Regions from separate parts of the Bacillus sp. FJAT-45066 genome, predicted to be linked through region 2. Evidence: predicted binding sites of a transcription regulator. Region 2 holds the regulator's gene; each other region holds the start of a gene.
The links. The regulator LexA, encoded in region 2, represses DNA repair genes until DNA is damaged. The targets are predictions, from matches to a motif close to CGAACATATGTTCG.

Region 1: the regulator LexA is predicted to act here: its motif matches at 2,576-2,589, upstream of CDZ92_RS03370 (Y-family DNA polymerase).
Region 3: the regulator LexA is predicted to act here: its motif matches at 2,129-2,142, upstream of uvrB (excinuclease ABC subunit UvrB).

The regions. Positions count from the first base shown of each region.
Region 1 covers NZ_NISQ01000001.1:669,296-674,544, reverse strand. Annotated here, with positions in the region: gene CDZ92_RS03380 (hypothetical protein) at 51-659, opposite strand; gene CDZ92_RS20200 (hypothetical protein) at 709-834, opposite strand; gene CDZ92_RS03375 (YolD-like family protein) at 945-1,268, opposite strand; gene CDZ92_RS03370 (Y-family DNA polymerase) at 1,292-2,557, opposite strand; gene CDZ92_RS03365 (YqzH family protein) at 2,769-2,957, shown strand; gene CDZ92_RS03360 (hypothetical protein) at 3,047-3,541, shown strand; gene CDZ92_RS03355 (DUF4179 domain-containing protein) at 3,567-4,886, opposite strand; gene CDZ92_RS03350 (sigma-70 family RNA polymerase sigma factor) at 4,879-5,249, opposite strand, start outside.
Region 2 covers NZ_NISQ01000001.1:1,393,039-1,398,287, reverse strand. Annotated here, with positions in the region: gene glnA (type I glutamate--ammonia ligase) at 1-799, shown strand, start outside; gene CDZ92_RS07125 (hypothetical protein) at 1,280-1,906, shown strand; gene CDZ92_RS07120 (hypothetical protein) at 2,015-2,284, shown strand; gene lexA (transcriptional repressor LexA) at 2,365-2,979, opposite strand; gene CDZ92_RS07110 (YneB family resolvase-like protein) at 3,124-3,795, shown strand; gene CDZ92_RS07105 (DUF896 domain-containing protein) at 3,837-4,067, shown strand; gene tkt (transketolase) at 4,135-5,249, shown strand, end outside.
Region 3 covers NZ_NISQ01000001.1:3,669,414-3,674,662, forward strand. Annotated here, with positions in the region: gene CDZ92_RS18280 (sigma-70 family RNA polymerase sigma factor) at 133-681, shown strand; gene CDZ92_RS18285 (hypothetical protein) at 662-1,246, shown strand; gene CDZ92_RS18290 (hypothetical protein) at 1,566-2,048, opposite strand; gene uvrB (excinuclease ABC subunit UvrB) at 2,372-4,351, shown strand; gene uvrA (excinuclease ABC subunit UvrA) at 4,359-5,249, shown strand, end outside.

The DNA of each region.
Region 1 (5,249 bases), 720 kb from region 2:
TTTTTTGTGTAGTGTAATGAATTATGGTTGCTAATTTCTTTCAACGTTTTTTACCAGTTTTTTTGGAGAGCTTGTTGTAAATGACTTACATTGGAATTAAATTCTAAACTCTCATTATCCTCATGAAAAAAGCTTGTAGCTATACGCCAAAAATCATCTTCAAATGTATGTTCCCAATATTCATCTTTGATTACGAAATGAGACTCCAGTTTTATTATCCCTTTTTGAAGTGGAATTTCATTACTCCAATACTCAACAATGGATTGCATTGCCTTAAATATTTCCAACGAAGAATCATCTAATTTTCGAGGCTCTATCATATTTCTAGACAAAATATCTGTTGCATAATGAAGAACACCGATGGCTGAACTACTTTCTGCTCGTTCTGAATCAACATCGTTCATATTTCTCATTAATTTTACTAACTCCTCGTGAGAATTAAATAAACTACGAGCTTTCTCACTTAATAAATATGCATTGCTAAAACTTAACACTTCTTCTTCAAGAATTTCCTCGAGAATTTCATTCATGCTTAGAGACAAGTAAATGGATTCCACTTCTAATTTAACCTTTTCATCAAAAAATTCTTCATGTACCTTTTCATTTGAGCACCCTAAAAGTATCAATGATAATAAAATTAATAAAAAATTTTTTTTCATTTCTATCCACCTCTTAATTTTCCACTCTACCCGCTAGCTTAATATCTTCCTAACTTTTGTCATTTAACTTCTTTAATAAGTCTATTATTTCATCATTCTGTTTATTTGTTTTTCTAAGTTTTGCTTCAATAGAAAAAAGCGTTAAAAACAACCCAATAAATCCGAGAATCAGCAAAGAAATACCTCCTGTTTATCTTCAATTGAGCAATTTTCCTATACTGCTCCATTGTTAGAATAACTTCTACTTAAATAGGTATTTATCCTTCATATTTCCAAGAAATATGTTCAAGAAATATCCAATACATCTCCTAATGGCAAGTAGGAAACTTCGCCGAACTTGTCGACTACGTGCATACGGCGTTTTATTGGGTCAACATGGTGAATCGTACCGACAAACAGTTGATAGCGTTTATTTTCGTAGTATGTGATGGTTACTTCATTTCCGAACTCCATCGCTTCGCCAATTTGCTCATTCATCATTTCGATTTGTTGTTCGTCTAGTTCTGGTTTTATTTCATATGAGTCTTCTTTCGTCCAATCTCGGAGCATTTTGACATGCTCTGGTAGCATCATGGACGTCCATTTAATTGTTCCACGGTCACGAATCATGGCGATTATCCTCCTTTATTTATTTACGCTTTATGCCCACCAACAAGCCTGCTTCGGTGTCTCGCTGTTCCAGCATTTGTGTACGAAACTGCACGTAGCAATGCATCTGATCCGTATTTATTTCGAATTTGGTCCATCACATATCCGAGCTCTCTTCGTTTTGGTCGGTCGAGTTCGAACAAATTCAGTTGCATCTCACTATCATCGACGATATTGGATAGGGACACTGAAATTTTCCGAACGGTTTTGTTTACGTAGTTTTCTTTAAAAAGTTGAAGGCATGTTTCATACAGGTCCATCGTAATATTCGTTGGGCCTTCCATTGTTTTTGATCGGTAAAATCCGCCACCTAATTCGTCACGGCTATAACCGATTCCAAGACTAATTGTGCGGCCGGCTTTGCCGTGGTGACGCGCTCTTCTTGCCACTTCTTCACAAATTTCAAGAAGAACATGTTTTACTTCTGTCGGGTCTGTGTAGTCCCGAAGCAACATTTGACTTTTTCCGAAGCTAATTTGTCCTTGAATAATCGGTGCGCCAAGTTCGGATAGGTCAATTCCCCATGCGTGATAGTAAAGCTGATTCCCCATCACACCGAACTTTTTTTCTAATAACTCTAACGGGTAGTTGGCTAGCTGACCTACATTGAATATTCCCATTTTGTTTAATGTTTTTTGAACTTGTGAGCCAATTCCCCACATTTCTTTTAGCGGTGACAATGGCCAAAGTTTTGTTTTCACATCTTCATATGTCCACTCGGCGATGCCTTTCTTTTTTGCTTCAAGATCTAAACAAAGCTTGGACAGTAACATATTTGGGCCAATGCCAATCGCACATGGGAGCTGAAACTCGCGCTCGATGGCTTCTTTTATTTTTGCAGCAATGGTGTGTGCATCTCCCCAAATGGACTCCACTCCGTCTAATTTCAAAAAGCTTTCGTCGACGCTGTACGTATGAATGGCTTCTTTCGGTACGAATTGATGGAACAACTTTGTAATTTCAGTGGAAATTCGTAAGTATGTGGCCATCTTCGGATTCACGATTTGAATGCGCGGGTCGTTTGGTATTTCGAATAGTCTAGAGCCCGTTTTAATGTTGAATTCTTGTTTTAGTTTTGGAGAGGCCGCAAGCACAATGCTTCCTTGTCGCTCCGTATCTCCAACGACTGCAATGTAGCTTGTGAGCGGGTCTTGCCCCATCATGACCGCTGCACAACTTGCATAAAAACTCTTCATATCGACGCACAATATCTTGTTGTTGGGTAGCTGGCTGTAATTGATTGTCTCCATGAAAGTTCACCTCACAAAAGAATATATGTTCGTATTTATATTATAGTATTCATTGTAAGGGAATATACGTTCTGTTTCAATGGTAAAATTTTTTTATAAACACGGTGTTAAAATATATAGGAACAAAGCGTTTGGTTTTATGTCCTTTTCAGACATTTATATCCTGATTGCTTAAAACAAAGTATAATACCCCCATCGAGGTGAATTTACGTTGGACATAAAACTAATTGAAAAAATGATTCGAAATGCTTTCATACAGTATGAACACACTCCGCTCACGGAGCAACAATACATAGAACTAGCCGTACAAGTTCAAAAAACAATCCAAAGCGACGGGACTTCGGATCTTTTTGAAGTAGTGCAAGACGTCGTGTATGAGTACTTGAGTAAATGGGACTAAACCAATCTTTCCAAAAACTACAAATCATATTTCCTTTTCCAAAACACAAGCTATAATCAACGATGCTAGCAGAAAAAGGATGAAGTCCTATGAATAAGCAAAAAAAAATGTTGTGGTTAATGGTAATCCTTTCATCAAGTACGCTTCCGTTATTAGGTTGGAAGTCGATAAGGCGTTTTATACCGGCGATAACGTTCATTAACTTGTATCTTTGTATGGAAAGTCACTTCGCCTACAAGAAAAAATGGTGGGTCATAAAAGAAAAAATCCTTCCTTCCTTAATTGGAGAATTCGCTTTAATGGTAGGGCCATTTTTTGCAGGTACATTATGGATTTTAAAGTGGACGTACGGAAAATTCCCTCTGTATATGTTAGTAAACCTAGCCTTTGGATGGTTTTTTGCATTTCCTTTTTATGCTTTTTTTGAAAAACATGGAATATGGACGTTAAAGAAATTTAAGAGATGGCAGCTCTGGCTTGTTTTCACTAACAAGGCAATCCTCATGTACTTTTATCAAAAACTTGTAGAAAATGAAACGTACAAAGGGATAAAAGAAGCAAAAGAAGAGGAACAGTACTCGTGACGAGAAACTGTTCCTTTTTGCTTCCTTACTTTAATTTTAGACCGACATCCCCTTTTAGACGATTCGGGTAGTCTGTAATGGTAAAGGTTAATGGACTTTTCGCTTCACTAAAAAGTTCGAATCCAATTTCACGGATATTATTTAGTCTATCCCCCGAATGAAAAAAGCTAGAACGGAATTCCGTTCCATTGGCATCCACATAAGTGGAAGACAAAATAGCTCCTTGAGCCAATGAGTCGTCGGATTGATACTCAAATACAATATCCTTAAAAGATGTTGTAACGGAAATAAATCGGTTATCACTAGGCTGTTGGATAATTTCTTCTTGCTCAATATCCACTACTAACTCTACCTCATCTTTCGGCAAAGCCCTTACAGAAGAAAACTCCAAATATAGTTCTTTCGGTTCAGCGAAATAATTACTTTCAAAATATAAGGTAAATCTGTTCGGGTCTGTTTCAAAGAAGGAAATAGACGCAGTTTGTTCTGTCCAAATTTCTCCTTTTTCATCCATTAAGCGGATGTTGTCAAAAGCAAATATTTTATGTGTATTCAGTTCATCGTAAAGAATAGAAACGGCAATACGAGTTGGACGAATCTCTACTTTTTCTACAAGTATCTTTTGCCCTTCTATCGCCACGGTCTCATTCACTTCATACACTTTTTTAATGGCAGAAAATTTTTCGTAATCAATGGTAATCGGTATACCCTGAGAAATTAATACGTCAACACCATCAGCTTTAACCCCTGTGTGTAAAATGATTTCACTTGGAAGTTGATTTTCTACAGGATAAGCAAGTAAAAGTTCTCCACTAATAGGAGTGTTTTTTTCAACATTACCGTGTGAATATACACCGGAACTAAGTGGCAGTTCGTTTCCTTCTTTGTCTGTAAAACGAGCTTCACTTAAAATCACCTCTCGATAAGATTTGTCGGTTTCAATCGTGTAATATAAAAACGCGCGGTCTTCATCTACGATAATTGCATCAATCGTTAGTTTCACACCGTTCTCTTCTACTGTTGTGTCAATTATTTGTAAATATTCGTTTTCAATAATGGAGATCATACCTTTATCATTGCGCATAAGCTCGACGATTTTTTGCATCCCAGGAATAGAGCTAACATAGCCAGCAAATGTTGGGGAAACTTTAATTGACGTAAACATGATTAGCAGCAGTACACTTGCAGCAATGGCCCCCCATCTGAAGGAAGAGTGGAAAGTCCGCTTCTTTTCTTTCGCTTGGTGCATTCCTTTTAAAATATACTCATCGATGTTGGATGGCACTTCTACTTTATCAATTTTATCTTTCATTTCGTGTAATTTTTTTTCTTCGTTTTCAAACATGCTTGTTCCCACCTTTCTCGTCAAAATAAGAGCGCAGAGCCATTAGCCCTTTGTTTAACCATGTTTTTACCGTACCTTCTGGTGAATTCATAATGAGCGCGATATCTTTAATACGCAGATCTTGGATGTATTTCAGTTGTATGACGGAATGGTACGGTTCATCTAAGGATGTTAGTGCTTCCTCTACTTCTAGACGTAGTGTGTTATTACTCATCGCTGCAATCTCTATCTGATCGCCACGAGGGGTTTCACGCTTTTTCTTTCTTAATTCGTCGCTGCAGTAATTAATCATGATACGAATGAGCCATGTTGAAAAGTAATTTGGCTCTTTTAATTTTTTTATTGCTTTAAAAGCGCGAAACG
Region 2 (5,249 bases):
GGGCTTTGAAATTGAAGCTTCTCACCATGAGGTTGCACCAGGTCAACATGAAATCGACTTTAAATATGCAGATGCTATTACAGCATGTGACTACATCCAAACATTTAAGTTAGTTGTAAAAACAATTGCGCGTAAGCATGGATTACATGCGACATTCATGCCGAAACCACTTTTCGGTGTTAACGGATCAGGTATGCACTGTAACGTTTCATTATTCAAAAATGGCGTAAATGCATTCTATGACGAACAAGCGGATCAAGGTTTAAGTGAAACAGCTCGTCAATTTATTGCTGGAATTATAAAGCACGCTCCAAACTTTACAGCAGTAACAAATCCGACAGTAAACTCATACAAGCGTCTAGTACCAGGTTACGAAGCACCTTGTTATGTTGCTTGGTCTGCTCGTAACCGTAGTCCATTAATTCGTATTCCAGCTTCTCGTGGAGTAAGTACTCGTGTTGAGATTCGTAGTGTAGATCCAGCAGCAAACCCATATTTAGCGATGGCAGTATTACTTGCTGCAGGACTTGATGGAGTGAAAAACGGTTTAACTCCTCCAAAACCAGTAGATCGTAACATTTATGTAATGAACAAAGAAGAGCGTTTAGCAGAAGGTATCGTTGACCTGCCAGCTACACTTGCTCAAGCATTAGACTTATTAAAGCAAGATGAAGTAATTCAAGGTGCATTAGGCGAACATTTACTAGAGCACTTTATTGAAGCAAAAGAAATTGAGTGGGATATGTTCCGCACGCAAGTTCACCCATGGGAGCGCGACCAATATATGACTCAGTACTAATAAATGCAACCCCTCGATACCGATTGGTGTCGAGGGGTTTTCTTTATTGGAACAACAGGTCTAGTTGTTTATGGAATTTCTTCTTTCTCTCTTTTACTCTTTTATTATGAAAATTTATAAGTTTGTCCTGAATTTATTATAAGTGTTATGTTAAATCTTTTTGCTAACATGGGATTTTTCCTATTCAAAATATATTAAAGTTTACTAATGAATATAGAAAATCCTAGCTGTTGCTTTCCGTGCAAGGTGCAGACTCCAGCGGGAGAAGCGGGAGACGGGAGCCTCCACAGACGCTATGCGTCGAGGAGGCTCCCGACCCGCCCGCGGAAAGCGGAGCCTTGCACGGAAAGCAACAGCGGCAATTAAGAGAGTTGATTATTCTACATTAAAATTTCATGTGAATTTCATCTTAATTCTACAAATTATCTCAAAATAATGTATAATCAGATTTATATATACGAAAAAGGGGATTACTTAACTATGAAAAAATGGTTCTTACTATTCATTATTAGTATGTTAGCTGCAATGACAGTTGCATGTTCGAATGACAATAACGAGAAAGCAACAGATAATGAGAAGCCGGATATCTCTGATGAAAACAAAAGTGACACAGAAGAAGAGGATGGTGATTGGGTAACTCCTATAGGTGAGCCAATCATTACAGATGGTGGTACATTTATCATCCATGCAAGAAATGGTAATGTGGAATCTGCTAAGACAGGAGATGTAGAAGTAGAATTTTATCAAGTAGCTGCAATGAGTGGAGAACTTGAAGGCGAATTTGCTGAATATGTAGGCGAAGAAGCAATTGAATATATCCAAGTAGACCTTATCGTTAATAATTTATCTGATGAGAAGCTATTATTTCTAGTAGATAATATGTCGATTGAGACAAGCGATGGACAAGTAATTGAAAACGCAAACCCAATTTTTAGTAATGAGTTTGGTGATACGCTTGACGGAAAAGAAGAGAAGAAAGGTTCTTTGTTTTTCTTCTTAGATACAAGTGCTAGTGAAGTAGAATGGGTAGAAATAAAAATCCCAGCTGTGCAAAATGAAAACAAAGATACAATTGGTGAAGAAATTAGAGTTCGTGCAAACTTTTAATAGAATCTATGTAAAAAGCTGTCCAATTTTAACTGTTGGATAGCTTTTTATGTTTAACATTTTTAGTAGGGGGTATATAGTATAGAAAGGTATAGGGAGGCGACGAATATGAAAATGAAGCCAGTAAAATCAATCATTGCAATAGGAGTCGGATTAGGAGCAACGAGTATTGGTATTTTGTCTAGTGAAAAAGCTAGAACAAGAGTAGCTAACTATACAACTTTCTTAAGAAATAAATTGTTACCATTAAAGTATAAGAAGACAACTTTCCCCTTAAAGAAAGCAGGCAATCCACATCCGGATGACTTTGCTGATAACAACATGGTAAGTGAAGGAGCTATGTACTCCGTTAAATATTACAATAAGAAAATGCAGTAATAAAAGTAGCCTCTAACAACGAGTGTTAGAGGCTTTTCCTTTGTATTAAAGTAAAAAAGCCTGCTATGCAGGCTGATGTATTAATGGACGTTTCTATAAACGCCAATAACTTTTCCTAGAATAGTTACATTTCTAACAATGATAGGTTCTAAAGAAGAATTTTCAGGTTGTAAACGAATATAATCTCGCTCTTTAAAAAAACGTTTTACAGTAGCTTCGTCTTCTTCTGTCATTGCAACCACAATATCACCATTATTTGCCGATTGTTGTTGGCGAACGATTACTAAGTCTCCATCAAGAATTCCTGCTTCGATCATACTGTCGCCCATGACTTCTAACATAAACACTAGTTCGTCAGGTGAAACGTAGCGTTCTGGTAGTGGAAAATAATCTTCTATATTTTCTACAGCAGTAATAGGTTGTCCAGCAGTTACTTTTCCGATTATAGGAACTTGTACTACATTTATTTTTGGAATATCTTGTTCGAAGCTTATAACCTCAATTGCTCTTGGTTTGGTTGGATCACGTCTAATTAACCCTTTGCTTTCAAGTCGAGCTAAATGACCGTGTACAGTTGAACTAGAAGCGAGGCCAACAGCTTCACCGATTTCTCGAACGGAAGGTGGATAGCCTTTTACTTGTACTTCGCTCTTAATGAAATCTAAAATATCTTGCTGTCTTTTTGATAGTTTCATAAGTATGCACCTCGTTTTCTCTCGTATTATTATGAATATTATACCATGTAGAAGAACAAAATACAAACATAAGTTCGAACATCTACTTGACAAGAATATACGTTCTACTCATAATGATTTAATAAAAAGTGGTTGGTGATTATCGTGAGAGGGATTATTTATTGTAGAGTTAGTACAAAAAAAGATACACAAGAAACATCGTTAATTCGTCAAAAGGAAGAATTAACTACATTGGCACAAAATTATAAAATTAACGTAGTTCATGTTATTGAAGAACAAGCAAGTGGGTATGAAATTGATAGAGATGGTATTTTTCAACTAATGGACTTTTTAGCGAAAGAAAAAATAGATGTATTACTTGTACAAGACGAGACACGACTTGGCAGAGGAAAAGCTAAAATAGCATTATTGCATTTACTTAATAAACATAATGTACATATATACTCTATTGTTGATAGTGGAAAATTAACTTTATCTGAATCGGATTCAATGGTATTAGATATTGTATCAATAGTAGAAGAATACCAACGAAAGCTTCACAACTTGAAAATTAAAAGAGGAATGAAAAAAGCAATAAAAGAAGGGTATAATCCTTTGGAGAACTTGAAAAATATTGATAAAAGCCCTGGGCGAGAAAGAACAGAAATACCTGTAGAAGAGATTGTTAGACTTCGAAGCAATAAATTAACGTTTGCTGAAATTGCTGCCACATTAAGGGGTCTTGGATTCAATGTTTCCAAAGCAACTGTTCACAGAAGGTACATAGAATATATGAAGGAAAAGGAGTCTTCACTTGTAAAAAATGATACGCTTTAGTAAGATAAATGCATATTCTTAGTATGAAAAGGAGTACCTCCATGCTTTCAAAAGAAAAAATTGCCCGCATTAATGCCCTATCAAATAAATCCAAGTCGGTAGGTTTAACAGATGCAGAAGCACAAGAACAAAAAAATCTAAGAGAAGAATACATAAAAACATTTCGTTCATCCATGGTAAATACCCTTCATTCTGTTAAAGTGGTTGATCCAAACGGAAATGATGTTACACCGAAAAAACTAAAAGATGAACAAAATAAACGACTACATTAACAACTGTTTTCTTGAAAAATGGAACATACTAAACAGTAGTTCTGAAAATATATAGGAGTTGAAATAAATGACAACAAATATTGATCAATTATCCATTAATACTATACGTAATCTTTCTATTGATGCAATCGAAAAAGCAAATTCAGGACACCCAGGTATGCCGATGGGCGCAGCACCAATGGGATATACGTTATTTACAAAATTTATGAACCACAACCCCAAAAACCCTACTTGGTTTAACCGTGACAGATTTGTTTTATCAGCAGGTCACGGATCTATGCTTTTATATAGCTTATTGCATTTAAGTGGTTATGACTTATCAATGGAAGATATAAAAGACTTCCGCCAATGGGGGAGTAAAACACCAGGTCACCCCGAATTTGGACATACAGCTGGGGTTGATGCGACAACTGGCCCACTTGGTCAAGGTATCGCTATGGCTGTAGGTATGGCAATGGCAGAAAGACATTTAGCAGATACATATAATAAAGATGGATTCAATGTTGTCGATCATTTTACATACAGTATTTGTGGAGATGGAGATTTAATGGAAGGTGTTTCTGCTGAGGCAGCATCATTAGCAGCGCACCTAAAATTAGGTCGTCTTGTTGTACTATATGATTCGAATGACATTTCTTTAGATGGTGACTTAGATCGTTCTTTCTCAGAAAGTGTAGAAGGGAGATTTAAAGCTTACGGATGGCAATACGCTCGTGTAGAAGATGGAAATAACATTGAAGAAATTTCCGCAGCTGTTGCAGAAGCACAGACAGATCTAAATCGCCCTACATTAATTGAAGTAAAGACGGTTATTGGATACGGATCACCAAATATGTCTGGTAAATCAGATGTTCACGGTAAGCCATTAGGAAAAGATGAAATTCATTTAACTAGAGAATACTACAAATGGGCTTATGAAAATGACTTCCATGTACCAGAAGAGGTATATACGAATTTCAAAAAGTCTGTAACGGAAAAAGGTCAACAAGTAGAAGAAAAATGGTCTGCGATGTTCAATGAGTATAAATCAAAATTTCCTGAATTAGGAGAGCAATTACAATTAGCGATGGAAGGGAAATTACCGGAAGGTTGGGATAAAGATATTCCTGTCTATGACGAAGGTAAGAGTCTTGCATCCCGTGCTTCATCTGGAGAAGTTTTAAATGCAATAGCTCAAAATAC
Region 3 (5,249 bases), 2.3 Mb from region 2:
GGTTCCTTCCGCTCCAATCCACTCAAGTTTTAAATTAAATGAAAAGCAACAACTTTACCCAAAAAGCCTTTCGTATAAATGAAACCTTTAAGACTATTGTAACGTCCAATAATTGAGAAAGGGGGAGAGAGGATGGGGGAATTTTCGGAGGAAGAAAAGATAGAGTTAGTGGAAAAAGCGATGGCTCAGTACGGGGAAGCGATTAAACGTCTACTATTCACTTATGTTCGCGACCATGCCGTTGTGGACGATTTGTTCCAGGAAGTGTTTATTAAAGTATATTACCAACTTGATTCCTTTCGAGGTGATAGTGAATTAAAAACGTGGATTTACCGGATTGCGATCAATAAAAGTAAAGACTATTTGCGGAGCTTTTCTACTAGATTGAAAAACTTAGTGAAGTTGCAATCTAGTTTTGTGGCGGAACAAGCAGCCGATGCAGAGATGCTCGTGATGGAAGGCGAATCTCAGTCCGAAATAGGAGCGCTTGTCTTACAATTACCTATTAAATATCGAGAAGTATTGATTCTCTTTTATTATAAAGATTTCACGGTGGAAGAAATAAGTGACATCCTACATATGAACAAAAACACCATTAAAACGAGGCTCAACAGAGGCAGAAGCCGGCTAAAAGATTTGATGGTAGAAAGGGGATATGACGATGACCGACTTTTTAGATAAGGAAAAATTGAAGCGAGACGTGGACCAGTATATTTCACCACATTCACTTTATACGGGAATTGACCAAAAAAGAGTGCTCGAGAGGATCCAGTCTTCTAGAGGACGGAAACGATATATAAAAAATCCACGGATTATGTTATCTGTTATTGTTTTTTTTCTGGCAGTGATGGTTGGCATGAGTTTCGTTGGCAACGAGGAAAGTAGATTAGGAGCAGAGCATTGGAAAGAACAGCTATATCTTGGGATGGAAAAGGAAGACGTGTTACGAGTGTTAGGGGAAAACTATGTGGAAGTGGAACCAGCTGACGGTGTAGAGCGAGATGTTGTACTTTGGAGGTACGATTTTGTACAGGAACCAGAGTATGTCTATGAGGAACCATATGATTTTGTCGATATAGATGGCGTAGTGAGTGGAAAGATGGATTACCAAATAATAATTAACCTAGGTAGTGATGAAGTGGTGAGGTATACGATTCTTTATAAGGACGGGGAAGGGAAAAATTTTATTTATACGAACTCTGTGGAGCATGGAGAACAAGAGCATATAGTGAATGGCGGTTCTTAATACAAAAAACATTAATGAGGGTATGGTGCTCATTAATGTTTTTTGTTGGTGTATAATTTTGAAGCGAAGTTGGGATGGGATTTTTAATAGTTTTAGTGAACATTTTGGTCTTATCGGCGAAAATCGTCATTTTATCGGCGAAATTTAAGGTTTAATCAGCGAAAATCAAAAATTAATCGGCGAAAATCGGACTTCAATCAGCGAATGTCAATAGCCTATCGGCGAAACATACTGCCAATCAGCGATGCTCCCCTCTTATCAGCGATAAAATACAGCAGTAATAGCAAACCCCCATATAGATAAAATCAAACATAACAATTTATTTACTCAATCCCAATCTCTCCCGAAACTGCTCTACCTTCTCCAACTCGTCCCTTGTAGGCTCCTCCAATCTCGCTGGCGTTACAACCCAAATAGGGTCTTTTCCGAATGTTTCCCCATATCCAGTTAACACTCCAATTACTGTAACAACATCCCCAATCTTAGAGTCGTCCAATGCCTCATTTAAATTCACATAAATAGTTGGAAGTTTATCCTCTTTTAATTCAATTGTCCTCTCATCTTCTATCCGATGCACAGACGCAGTCCAGCGTACATGTTTGTTCTTATTTTCTTTTATAAAATCATGCACATACAAACCGTCTATTTCACTATAAGTAAGTTCCTCGCTAGAAGGCCCGAGTTTCAAAGCATCTTCATCCAAATAATCAAAAGCTAGTCTTTCTTCTGGGATAGCATTTGTACTACATCCAGAAAAAAGTAGTCCTATAAAAAAAATTAATACAAACGCTACACGGTACATGATAAAAACCAATCCATTCTGTCAAAGATACTATTATTGTATATAGAAAGAAGAATAACGACAACCTAACAAAAAAATAACGAATATACGTTCTTATTTTTGTTATTTTTCCATCTGTTTGTGGTAGAATATGTACATGAAACAACTTCAGTATTCAGTTCGTTTAATCAAAAACGAATATTTTGTTATAATATGAAAAAACGTTCGTTTATTAAGGTGTATTTAACATCATTTAAGTTATAATTATTCGTTTTTCGTATAGTATTCATACATGTTGAAACGGACTCACATAGATTATATTGAACAATTTAGGGGGCTTGTGTGTGGAAAAAGAGTTTGAATTAGTTTCGAATTATAAGCCAGAAGGTGACCAACCGGAAGCGATTAAACAAATAGTTGCTGGTCTCGAAGCGGGAAAGAAACATCAAACGCTTTTAGGTGCGACGGGAACTGGAAAAACGTTCACCATTTCAAACGTTATTCAGCAAGTGAAAAAACCTACATTAATTATAGCCCATAACAAAACGCTAGCTGGTCAACTTTATAGTGAATTTAAAGAGTTTTTCCCAGCCAATGCAGTTGAGTATTTTGTTAGTTACTACGATTATTATCAACCAGAAGCATATGTCCCATCAACGGACACTTTTATCGAAAAAGATGCGAGCATCAATGACGAAATTGACAAACTACGCCACTCGGCAACTGCATCCCTTTTTGAACGAAACGATGTTATTATTATCGCCAGCGTTTCATGCATTTACGGTTTAGGTTCACCGGAAGAATATCGTGATTTAGTCGTTTCTTTAAGAACGGGAATGGAACTAGACAGAAATCAACTTCTTCGTAATTTAGTAGATATTCAATACAGCAGAAACGACATTGATTTCCAGCGCGGTACTTTCCGTGTGCGCGGTGATGTAGTCGAAATCTTCCCTGCGTCAAGAGATGAACATTGTATCCGAATTGAATTTTTCGGGGATGAAATTGATCGAATTAGAGAAGTGGACGCGTTAACAGGAGAAATTCTTTCGGATCGAAACCACGTATCTATTTTTCCGGCTTCCCACTTCGTTACTCGTGAAGAAAAAATGCGAAAAGCAATTGTGAATATTGAAGCGGAATTGGAAGAGCGTTTAGAGGAGTTACGAGAAAATGGCAAGCTTTTAGAAGCTCAGCGCCTAGAACAACGTACCCGCTACGACTTAGAAATGATGCGAGAAATGGGCTTTTGTTCTGGAATTGAAAACTATTCCCGCCATTTAACCTTAAGGGAAACTGGTTCGACACCTTACACACTAATTGATTTCTTTCCAGAAGACTTCTTAATTGTTGTAGATGAGTCTCATGTTACATTACCACAAATTCGTGGAATGTTTAACGGAGACCAAGCGCGGAAACAAGTATTAGTAGATCACGGTTTCCGTCTACCTTCTTCTAAAGACAACCGACCTTTACGATTTGATGAATTTGAAGAAAAAGTAAACCAAATAGTATTCGTATCGGCTACTCCAGGGCCATACGAATTAGAACATACACCGGATATGGTGCAACAAATTATTCGTCCTACTGGTTTGTTAGACCCAACCATTGATGTTCGTCCAATCAAAGGACAAATTGATGATTTGATAGGCGAAATCAACCTACGTGTGGAAAAAAATGAGCGCGTGCTAGTAACAACGTTAACAAAGAAAATGTCAGAAGACTTAACAGCATACTTAAAAGAAATTGGCATGAAAGTGGCATACTTGCATTCAGAAATAAAAACATTAGAGCGTATTGAAATCATTCGCGAACTACGTATGGGGAAATACGATGTTTTAATCGGAATTAACTTACTAAGGGAAGGTTTAGATATTCCGGAAGTATCGCTAGTAACCATATTAGATGCAGACAAAGAAGGTTTCCTCCGTTCGGAACGTGCTTTAATCCAAACAATCGGGCGTGCTGCTCGTAATTCGAACGGTCAAGTTATTATGTATGCAGATAGAATAACAAAATCGATGAACATTGCGATAGACGAGACAAAACGTCGTCGTCAAATTCAAGAAGAATATAACGAGAAACATGGCGTTACGCCAACGACAATCCAAAAAGGCATTCGGGATGCCATTAAGGCCACTTTTGCAGCGGAAGATGGAGAGCGGTACGAAACAACACCGAAATTAAGACCGAAAAACAAAAAAGAACGAGAGATATTAATCGAATCAATGGAGCAGGAGATGAAGGATGCAGCAAAAGCACTCGACTTCGAGCGTGCAGCAGAGCTTCGTGACCTCATCTTAGAGCTAAAAGCGGAAGGATGAAACAAGGATGGCAATGGATAAAATTGTTGTAAAAGGGGCAAGAGCCCATAACTTAAAAAATATCGACGTAACCATCCCTCGCGATAAGCTTGTTGTTTTAACAGGCTTATCTGGGTCTGGAAAATCATCGCTTGCGTTCGATACGATCTATGCAGAAGGCCAACGTCGTTATGTTGAATCACTATCTGCTTACGCCCGCCAATTTTTAGGACAAATGGATAAGCCAGACGTAGATGCAATTGAAGGACTATCGCCTGCTATTTCCATCGACCAAAAAACGACGAGCCGAAATCCACGTTCCACGGTTGGTACCGTAACAGAGATTTATGATTACTTACGACTATTGTTTGCGAGAGTTGGAAAGCCAACATGTCCAAAGCATGGTATTGAAATCTCATCGCAAACAATCGAACAGATGGTAGACCGAATTTTACAATACGAAGAACGCACAAAACTTCAAATATTAGCACCTATCGTCCAAGGACGAAAAGGTACACACGTAAAAGTGTTTGAAGACATTAAAAAACAAGGATATGTACGCGTTCGTGTAAATGGGGAAATGCTTGAAGTAGCGGAAGAAATAGAACTCGAGAAAAATAAGAAACATAGTATCGAAGTGGTTATTGACCGAGTAGTCGTGAAAGAAGGCGTGGCTACCCGCTTATCAGATTCACTAGAAACAGCGCTTAAACTTGGTGAAGGAAAAGTTATCGTAGACGTTATCGGACAAGAAGAGCTACTATTCAGTGAGTTGCACGCTTGTCCGCATTGCGGATTTTCCATCGGTGAACTTGAGCCCCGCATGTTCTCGTTTAACTCACCATTTGGCGCATGTCATAAATGTGATGGCTTAGGAACAAAGCTAGAAGTAGATGTAGACTTAATCATTCCGAATAAA